3 regions of the Actinomadura napierensis genome follow, and region 2 is predicted to be linked to each of the others. Evidence: riboswitches for the same ligand, from Rfam matches in the RefSeq annotation. Region 2 holds a riboswitch; each other region holds the start of a gene.

Region 1 (3,238 bases), on a different contig from region 2:
ACATCAACCTCGTCACCGCGACCGAGCACTCGGTCAACACCGCCTACGTGAACCTCGGCCAGGACATCGGCAACAGCAAGATCGCCGACATGGCCGAGAAGCTCGGCGTCTCCTCGTCGCAGATGACGGCCGCGCAGCGGTCCGCGACGTCGTTCCCGCTCGGCATCGTGTCGCTGCACCCGGTCCAGCAGGCCGGCGTGTACGCGACGTTCGCCGACGAGGGCCAGTTCCGCACGCCGTTCGTGGTGAAGTCGGTCACCGACAACGAGGGCCAGACCCGCAAGTTCGCCGAGAAGGGCCAGCGGGCGTTCAGCACGCAGGTCGCGCGGGACGCCACGTACGCGATGCAGCAGGTCGTCCAGGGCGGCACCGGCACCGGCGCGCAGCTGCCCGACGGCCGCGACGTCGCCGGCAAGACCGGCACCACCGACGAGGGCCGCGCGATCTGGTTCAACGGGTACATCCCGCAGATGGCGACCACCGTGGCGATGTTCCGCGAGGACAACAAGGCGCTGAACATCCCCGGGTACGGCGCGTACGGCGGGCAGCTGCCCACCCAGATGTGGCGGTCGTACATGGCCGACGCGGTCGACATCAAGGGCTACGACCCCGAGTCGTTCGGGTCGCCGTCCGAGACCCCCGGCAGCGGCTGGGGCGGCCCGCCCACCGGCGGCGGCCAGAGCACCGAGCCGCCGTCCACGCAGGGCCCGTCGCACCGCCCGTCCGGCGGGACGGAGGAGCCGGGCGGGTCGACGCCCCCCACCGGCGGCCTGCCGACCATCATCCCGTCGCTGCCCGGCGGCGGTGACGGCGGCGGCAATGGCGGCGGTGGGAACGACGGCGGCGGCAACGACGGTGGTGGTGGCGGGAACGACGGCGGAGGCAACGGCGGTGGCGGCGGTGGTGGCACCGGCGACGATGGCAGCGGCGGCCAGATGTTCAATTAGCGCCGCGTCGCAGCGCGGGCCCGGCGGTGAACCCGCCGGGCCCGCGGCCTTCCGGCCGGACGCCCGCTAGTCGCACGCCTTTCCGATGCGCGAGGGCGTCCCGTCCAGCACGGCGCTGAGCTGCGCGGCGTCCCCGGCGTGCACGCTCGCGGCGGCGGAGCGCAGCCGGCCCGCCTCGTCCTGGAGCGCCTTCTTCAGCGCCCCGTCATCGGTCTTCTTCGCCAGCCCGTCGAGGCGGGTCGCGAGCCGCTGCGTCGCCTGCCCCCACTGCGCCGGCTCCGCCGCCGGCACGCTCCTGACCTGGGTGACGTACTGCTGGAACGCCTTCTTGGTGTCGGTGCAGACCTGGCCGGAGTCGCCCCCCAGCGCACCGCACGCGCCCAGCAGACCGGACACGCCGAGCATCACCACGCCCCCGGCCAGCGCCCGAACCACCCCGTACCGCATCGCACCCTCCCGCTTGATCTGCCACAGGCCCCGCATATACTTCCGCACTAGGTCATGAGCGCCAGCGCCAAGCCCCGGCTCGCTGGCCGGCAACCCTTCGTCCGCGATGGGGTGCCCCGGGTGAGGACCGGGCCGGACGCGACACCGCGTCCCGGCAAGCGCGGATCCCGCAGGCGCGTCCCCGGGGTCCCTGACCCCGGAAGGAACCGGCATGCCCACGCTCGCCCCCGCACCGTCCCGCTCCCCGTTCACGAGTGCTGAGACGTCCGGCACCGGGCCGGAAGTTCGCGCCCCTCGCGTCATCGGCGCGGACGCGCCCGTCCCGCTGGACGACGGCCGCCGCGTCCCGTACGCCAACCTCGACTACGCCGCCAGCGCGCCCTGTCTGGAGGCGGTGCACGAGGCCGTCACCCGCGCGCTGCCCTACTACAGCAGCGTGCACCGCGGCGCCGGCTACGCCTCGCAGGTCACCACCGAGGCCTACGAGAACGCGCGGGAGACCGTGCGGACGTTCCTCGGCGCGTGGCGGCGCGACGCGGTCGTGTTCACCCGCAACACCACCGACGCGATGAACCTGCTCGCGCACGCCGTCCCGTCCGGGACGAGCGTCGTGGTGTTCGAGTCCGAGCACCACGCGTCGCTGCTGCCGTGGCGGCGCGCCGTGCGGCTGCCCGTGCCCGCCACGCCCGCCGAGGCGATCGACGCCGCCGACCGCGCGCTCGCCGCGACGCCGGCCGGGGCCCGGCTGCTCGTCGTCACCGCCGCGTCCAACGTCACCGGCGAGCTGTGGCCGATCCGCGAGCTGGCGCAGGTCGCCCGGCGGCACGGCGCCCGCATCGCGGTGGACGCCGCGCAGCTCGTCCCGCACCGCCCCCTCGACATGACCGCGCTCGGCCTGGACTACGTCGCGTTCTCCGGGCACAAGCTGTACGCGCCGTTCGGCGCCGGCGTGCTGGCCGGACGCGCCGACTGGCTGCGCGCCGCCGACCCCTACCTCAAGGGCGGCGGCGCGAGCGCGTCCGTCGCCGAGACCGTCCGGTGGGCGCCGTCCGCCGAGCAGCGGCACGAGGCCGGCACCCCCAACGTCCTCGGCGTCATCGCGCTCGCCGCCGCCTGCGACGCGCTCACCGCCGCCGGCTGGGACGCGCTCGCCGCCCGCGAGGAACGCCTCCTCGCCCGGCTGCGCGCCGGCCTCGCCGCGCTCCCCCACGTCCGCGAGCTCACCCTGTGGGGCGACCGGTCTCCGCGGGTCGGGATCGTGTCTTTCACCGTGACCGGCTGGAACGCGCGGGACGTGGCGCTTACGCTGTCCGGGGAGCACGGCATCGGCGTGCGGGACGGCAAGTTCTGCGCGCACCCGCTCGTCCGGCACCTGCTGGACGGGGAGGGCGGCGCGGGCTGCGGCGAGGGGGCGGCCGTCCGCGCGAGCTTCGGAATCGGCAGCACCGAGGAGCACATCGACCGGCTGTGCACCGCGCTGGCGCGACTGGCGGGGTCGGCACGGCGCTGACCTGCGGAATCGCCCGCAAGCACAGACGTTTATGGCCTTTGGTCCTGTTCGCCCCTGTAGCGTAGGCAGTCGCGCTACTTCCCGCCGGGACTCCCACCGGGACCCGGCGGGTCGGGGACGAGCACGGACGAAACAGGGGGTGGCGGCGGTGGCCGACGCGTGGCGACCCACGTCGGAACTGGAACGCCGACTGGAGGAGACCGTACGGGCCGGGGACCAGGAGGGCTACTTCCGCGTCCTCGCGGGCAGCGAGCTCGTGGTGCCCGTCGCGGACGACGCCGTCGACGGCGTCCTCGCCGGCCGGACGCGGCCGGCCTGGCCGACCCAGGAGGAG
Region 2 (3,238 bases):
GCCGGCGTGAACCACTCGTCGATCCGGTCGATCACGCCATCGACCGTCATCTGGGTGGAAACGATCACCTTGCCCACAGGACCCTCCCTCAGGGTTGCCGTCCCGTGTTGAGACCGGTGGGAACGGGCGAACTCATCGGTGGTCCGCGGGTGGGGTCAGAGGGGGCGGACGGTGTCGGCCTGGGGGCCGCGGTCGCCGTGGGTGATCTCGAACTCGACGCGCTGGCCTTGTTCGAGGATGCGGTAACCGTCCATCTGGATCGCCGAGTGGTGGACGAAGACGTCACGGCCTCCGTCAACGGCGATGAAGCCGTACCCCTTGTCGGCGTTGAACCACTTGACCGTGCCCTGCGCCATTCCCCAGCCCGCCGTTCGACCATGCCCCGCCCCTGCCCTCGCGGGGACCGCGGATCATCCGCGTCTCCGCGGCGCAGCGCCGCGGGCGGGGTCGACTCGGCGTGATCGGAGTCGACCCTACCCGGCGGCTACGACGGTGCCCGGGGACGAAGGGCGGTTGGCCGGTGGCGGTCAGCCGCCGGCGACGGCGGGGATGATCGAGATCTGGACGCCCGCGGGCGTCGCGGTGTCCAGGCCGTCGGCGAACCGGACGTCCTCGTCGCCCACGTAGACGTTGACGAACCGGCGGATCTTGCCGGCGTCGTCCAGGATGCGCGCCGAGATGCCGGTGTAGCTGGCCTCCAGGTCGGCGACCACGTCGCGCAGGGTGCCGCCTTCGGCCTTCACTTCCGCCTCGCCGCCGGTGTAGGTCCGCAGGATCGTCGGGATGCGGACGGACACGCTGCTCATGTGCTGGCTCCTTCTCGTTCTCAGGCGAGGCCGGCGGCGCGGAACGCCTCCAGCGTCGGGGCGATGTTCGCGCTCGGCTTGGCGACGGGGGCGACGGCGTCCAGCGTCTTCAGGCCGTCACCGGAGTTGATGATCACGGTCTCGGCGGACGGGTCGAGGGCGCCGGACCCGACGAGCTTGCGCAGGCAGCCGACGGTGACGCCGCCGGCGGTCTCGCCGAAGATGCCCTCGGTGCGGGCGAGGAGGCGGATGCCCTCGACGACCTCGGCGTCGGTGACGTCCTCGACGGCGCCACCGGTGCGGCGCGTCACGTCGAGGACGTAGGGGCCGTCGGCGGGGTTGCCGATCGCCAGGGACTTGGCGATGGTGTCGGGCTTGACCGGCCGGACGACGTCGTGGCCCGCCTTGAACGCGGCGGAGACGGGGTCGCAGCCGGCGGCCTGCGCGCCGAACACGCGGTACGGCTTCTCCTCGACCAGGCCGAGCTTGATCAGCTCCTGGAACGCCTTGTCGATCTTGGTGAGCTGGGAGCCGGACGCGACCGGGACCACGATCTGGTCGGGCAGCCGCCAGCCGAGCTGCTCGGCGATCTCGTAGCCGAGCGTCTTGGAGCCCTCGGCGTAGTACGGGCGGACGTTGACGTTGACGAACGCCCAGTCCTCCTGCTCGCCCGCGATCTCGGACGCGAGCCGGTTCACGTCGTCGTAGTTGCCGTCGACGGTGACGAACGTCCCGCCGTACACGGCCGTCGTGACGATCTTCTGCGACTCGAGGTTGGACGGGACGAACACGGCGCTGCGGATCCCGGCGCGGGCCGCGGCGGCGGCGACCGCGTTGGCGAGGTTGCCGGTGGACGGGCAGGCCAGCACCTTGAAGCCCAGCTCGCGGGCGGCGGCGAGCGCGACCGCGACGACGCGGTCCTTGAACGAGTGGGTCGGGTTGCCGCTGTCGTCCTTCACCCACAGGCGCTGCAGGCCGAGGCTCTCGGCGAGGTTGTCGGCGCGGACGAGCCGGGTCAGGCCGGGCTCGGTGTTGGGGGTGTCGGCGACGGTCGACGGGACGGGCAGCAGCCCGCGGTAGCGCCAGATGTTGCGGGGGCCGGACTCGATGTCCGCGCGAGTGATCCCGCCGAAGTCGTAGGCGATCTCCAGCGGGCCGAAACATTCTTCGCACGCGTAGAACGGGCCGAGGTCGCGCTTCGAGCCGCATTCGCGGCAGACGAGGGCGGTAGCGGGTCCGAGGTCTGTGGCAGACGTGAGTGCCATGAGGGCGAGGCCTTTCTCCCCATCTTTCCTGCGCCACCTTGGTCGCAGGCCGGAGTTGGCACCATCTCCCGGCCGGCCTCGCAGGATCGCGAGCGCGCGTCAGCCGGGTGGTTGCCGGGGCTTCGCAGGGCCGGTCCCTCCACCCCTCTGGATGAGCGGTATTCAGTTGTCAGGGGGCTGAGCTGGAAGACCGGCCCGTCGGCCACTGCGCTTCCTGCACCCCTCTGGATGAGCGGTATTCAGTTGTGGTCGAGCCGTTTGAGCTCGTATGCGAACTTTACATGACGTGACCGGATGGCAGACAGGCGGGTCCGGCCAGTGAGACGTTACCCCGAGGTGGTCTTGATCACGCCGGCTCGCCCGCGGCGTCGGCGGCGTCCGTGGCGGGGGCGCGGCCGGGCGTGCGCTGGGTGGGGTCGAGGAAGACGTGCCGGACGATCGGGACGCGCTCCTTGAGCCGCCGGTCGATCTCGCCGGCGACGTCCTCGGCCTGGTCGGCGCTGATGTCGTCGGAGAAGTTGACGCGGGCGGCGACGAGCAGCTCGTCCGGGCCGAAGTGCATGGTGAGCAGCTCGTCGATGCCGGTCACGCCGGGCGCGGCGGCGATCTCGGCGCGGATCTCGCGCAGCGCGGCGGGGTCGGCGGCGCGGCCGATGATGAGGCCCATGCTGTCGCGGCCGAGCACGAACGCGACGACGACGAGCAGCAGGCCGATCAGGACGGAGGCGAGGCCGTCCCAGAACTGCGACCCGGTGAGCTGCCGCAGGACGAGCCCGGCGGCGGCGAACGCGAGGCCGATCATGGCGGCGGTGTCCTCGAACAGGGCGGCCTTGAAGGTGACGTCGGGTGACCGGCGGACGTGGTCGACGATGTCGCGGCCGTTCTCGCGGGTCTCGCGGCGCGCCTGCGTGTACGCGCGGACCCAGGACGTCCCCTCCAGCAGCGCGCCGAGGCCGAGGACGCCGTAGGCGATCCAGACGTCGCCCTCGGAGCCGCCGTGCCCGGTCATCGCGAGGACGCCCTCGAAGATGGAGAAGCCGCCGCCGGCGACGAAGATGCCGAACGCGGCGAGCAGCGACCAGAAGTAGCGTTCGTTTCCGTAGCCGAACGGGTGGCTGCGGTCGGGCGGGCGGGCGCTGCGGCGCAGCGAGGTCAGCAGGAAGCCCT
Region 3 (3,238 bases), on a different contig from region 2:
CCTGTGCACCGGGTTGCCGCTCACCTGGCCGCCCCCAAATTCGCTCTGCTGTTAGAACCTCTGGCAATAGTCTGCAACCGGTTCTCGGACTCGTGCAAGATGCACAGCGACATGCATCGCAGCCGGATCGTCTCTGTATCCATCTGGCAAGGTTGACGACTTCCAGTGAGACAGAATGATGTCAAAGGTGGGGAACCGCTTTTCCGCGAGGTCTGGTGATCCAGGCGGCGCGAGGTTATCGTTGCCCTGCAACTTGCAGATCGGCGTCCGGGCCGCAGAGCCGAAACCGATTCGCTGGGAGGCCGGGGTGGCAGCAGCGCCGACCGTCCGCCGTCGCCGCCTCGGCATCGAGTTGCGGAGGCTGCGGGAGCACCTCGGCCGCACGGTCGAGGAGGTCGCGGATCGGCTCGGCTGGTCTCCGTCGAAACTGAGCCGGATCGAGAACGCCCGGATCGGCGTGCGGGTCTCGGACGTCCGGTTGTTGCTGGAGTTGTACCGGGTGGGGGAGAGACACAAGGGGGAGGTGTTGGCCCTCGCGCAGGCCGCGACGGAGCAGGGCTGGTGGGCCGGGTACCGGGACGTACTGTCCGGCGAATTCGGTACCTATGTCGCCTTGGAGGACGAGGCGCGCACCGCGCTGACCTTCACCACGTACGCCGTTCCCGGGCTTTTGCAGAGCAGGGATTACGCGCACCGCATATTGAGCAGTGGAAGGGTCATCGCCGTTTCCACTCCGCGCGAGGTCGAGCGCCGGCTGGATCTACGCATGCGACGGCAGGAAGTGCTGCGCGGCAATGATTCCTTGACCCTCTCGGCCGTGATCGACGAGTCCGTCCTGCTGCGCGTCATCGGTGGTCGGGACATCATGCGCGGGCAGATGCTCGATCTGCTCGAACTCGCCGAATTACCGAATGTCCACGTCCACGTACTTCCCCTGGACGTCGACCGGGAGCCGATATTCGCGGACGACTTCACGCTTCTGGACTTCGCACCCGCCTACGACGTCACCTTTCCTGACGTCGTCTACCTGGAGAATCTGTCGACCACGGCGGTGCTTCAGCGCGACGGTGTCACGCACATGTACCGGTTGTGCTGGGAGGCGCTCAGGTCGGTCTCGCTCTCCGCGGACGAGTCGCTGCGCCGGATATCCCGGGCGGCGGAGGAATGGGGCCCGTCCGGCGCTCGGAGCTGCACCGACGTGTGATCACGACCGCGGATCGGTCTGCTCCGAGAGCCTCGGCAGCGCCTGGAAAGCCCGCCGGGAGATGATGAGGACAGGCCCGTCGTTCCCCTGCTTGGAGTCTCGCACGGCAATCCTGTCCGGGGAATGGCGGGCGACTTCCACGCAATACGTCTCCTGACACCTGCGGCCCTTACGCCATGCCGACGGCTGTGCGCCGGATGTCGGGCCGGTCGCGTCGTCGTCCGCCCATTCGGGCATGCGGGGTCCTTTCCTTCCGGCGGGGCCGGCGGGTCGCGGGCTCGGGTAGAGAGTAGCGAGGACGCCGTCGGCTTCGAGGGGTTTCTCGCAACATTCCCGACATGTTCTCTAACTAGGAAAAAACCGGACAGTTCGGACCAAATGAACGCTTGGTTCGCGTGGCCTTCCTGAGTGGGCGGCGAATCGGGCTTCGGGCGGTGCGTCGCCGCCCGATAATGACCGGCTGGACATTTCCTGGCGGGCCGCTCAATGGGTGAGAATCTCAATCACCCATTGAATGGTCGCCCGTGGAGACGGCCACCACCGCCCGCCGGCTCCGCGTCCAGCTCCCGCACCGAACGAATCGTGTTGACGGGACGGGAGGCTGGCGGGGAGGATGCGGAGGGTTGTGATCATCTAGAGGACTTGAGGGGCCTGGCCCGGGGACGGTCCGGCAACCTGCTTTCGTGGCAAGGTGCCAATGCCAGGAACGATGAGGAGAGTTCATGGGCGTGCGCCTTGATGTTCCTGTGCTGGCCGGGGCGCTCGTGCGGCTGGAGCCGCTGTCGATGGGGCATGTGCCGGAGCTGGCGGAGGCCGCCGAGGAGAACCGGGCGTCGTACGGGTTCACGCTCGTGCCCGGGGCGGCGGACATGGAGTCGTACGTCGCCGAGCAACTCGTGCGGCCTGGGCTGACGCCGTTCGCGCAGGTCAGGGTCGCGGACGGGAAGGCGGTCGGGCATACGGGGCTGTGGGATCCGCGGACGTGGCCCGGCACCGGGCGGTTGAGCGCGATCGAGATCGGGTGGACGTGGCTGGCCGCGTCCGCGCAGGGTACCGGCATCAACGTCGAGGCCAAGAAGCTGCTGTTCACCTACGCTTTCGAGACGCTGGGCGCGGTCCGCGTCGATCTCAAGACGGATGCGCGCAACGAGCGGTCGCGGCGGGCGATCGAGCGGCTCGGCGTGCATTTCGAGGGCGTCCTGCGGAGCTGGTCGCCGTCGTGGGCGCCGGGCGAGGAGGGCACTCTGCGTGATTCGGCGATGTTCTCGGTGGTCGAGCCGGAATGGCCGTCGGTGAAGACGGCCATGACGAATCGTCTGGCGGAGACCGTCCGGCGGTGACGGTGAGGGAACTTCCCGGGCGTTCGCCGGTGCTGGGCGGGACGCTTGTGCGGCTGGAGCCGCTGTCGATGGGGCATGTGCCGGAGCTGGCGGATGCCGCCGAGGAGGGCCGGGCGTCGTACGGGTTCACACCGGTGCCTTCCGCGGCCGAGATGGAGTCGTACGTCGCCGGCAAGCTCGGCCGCTCTGAGCTGATGCCGTTTGCACAGGTCAGGGTGGTGGACGGGAAGGTGGTCGGGCATACGGCGCTGTTGCATCCGCGGCCGTGGCCGGGTCGGGAGCGGTTGAGCGCGATCGAGATCGGGTGGACGTGGCTGGCCGCGTCCGCGCAGGGCACCGGCATCAACGTCGAGGCAAAGCGGCTCCTGTTCGGCTATGCCTTCGAGACGCTCGGCGTAGCACGCGTGGAGCTCAAGACGGACGCGCGGAACGAGCGGTCGCGGCGGGCGATCGAGCGGCTCGGCGTGCATTTCGAGGGAGTGCTGCGCAGTTACTCGGAGTCGTGGGTGCCCGGCGAAGAGGGCAAGTTGCGGGACACCGCCATGTTCTCGGTGATCGCCGACGAATGGCCGTCCGTGAAGACGACCATCACGGATCTCCTGGCAGAGGCCGTCCATCCCTGACGGCGCCCAGCGACCTTACTGCTGGGTCAGCGAGTCCAGGAGTTTGCGGCCGTGCTGCCATGAGCCCAGGC

The links. Region 2 has a riboswitch for S-adenosylmethionine ahead of thrC (threonine synthase). Riboswitches for the same ligand answer to the same signal wherever they lie in the genome.
Region 1: linked by a shared signal. The riboswitch ahead of ABD296_RS05215 (aminotransferase class V-fold PLP-dependent enzyme) and the one ahead of thrC (threonine synthase) in region 2 are both predicted to bind S-adenosylmethionine.
Region 3: linked by a shared signal. The riboswitch ahead of ABD296_RS28880 (GNAT family N-acetyltransferase) and the one ahead of thrC (threonine synthase) in region 2 are both predicted to bind S-adenosylmethionine.

The regions. Positions count from the first base shown of each region.
Region 1 covers NZ_BAAAMR010000005.1:147,080-150,317, forward strand. Annotated here, with positions in the region: gene ABD296_RS05205 (transglycosylase domain-containing protein) at 1-947, shown strand, start outside; gene ABD296_RS05210 (hypothetical protein) at 1,014-1,394, opposite strand; SAM riboswitch class IV at 1,445-1,561, shown strand; gene ABD296_RS05215 (aminotransferase class V-fold PLP-dependent enzyme) at 1,606-2,904, shown strand; gene ABD296_RS05220 (SseB family protein) at 3,053-3,238, shown strand, end outside.
Region 2 covers NZ_BAAAMR010000072.1:45,157-48,394, reverse strand. Annotated here, with positions in the region: gene ABD296_RS32715 (dihydrofolate reductase family protein) at 1-77, opposite strand, end outside; gene ABD296_RS32710 (cold-shock protein) at 156-356, opposite strand; gene ABD296_RS32705 (MoaD/ThiS family protein) at 528-806, opposite strand; gene thrC (threonine synthase) at 827-2,071, opposite strand; SAM riboswitch class I at 2,088-2,229, opposite strand; gene ABD296_RS32695 (cation diffusion facilitator family transporter) at 2,418-3,238, opposite strand, start outside.
Region 3 covers NZ_BAAAMR010000059.1:25,258-28,495, reverse strand. Annotated here, with positions in the region: gene ABD296_RS28890 (hypothetical protein) at 1-156, shown strand, start outside; gene ABD296_RS28885 (Scr1 family TA system antitoxin-like transcriptional regulator) at 254-1,204, shown strand; gene ABD296_RS50670 (DUF397 domain-containing protein) at 1,205-1,441, opposite strand; SAM riboswitch class I at 1,831-1,920, shown strand; gene ABD296_RS28880 (GNAT family N-acetyltransferase) at 1,927-2,544, shown strand; gene ABD296_RS28875 (GNAT family N-acetyltransferase) at 2,487-3,167, shown strand; gene ABD296_RS28870 (RBBP9/YdeN family alpha/beta hydrolase) at 3,183-3,238, opposite strand, start outside.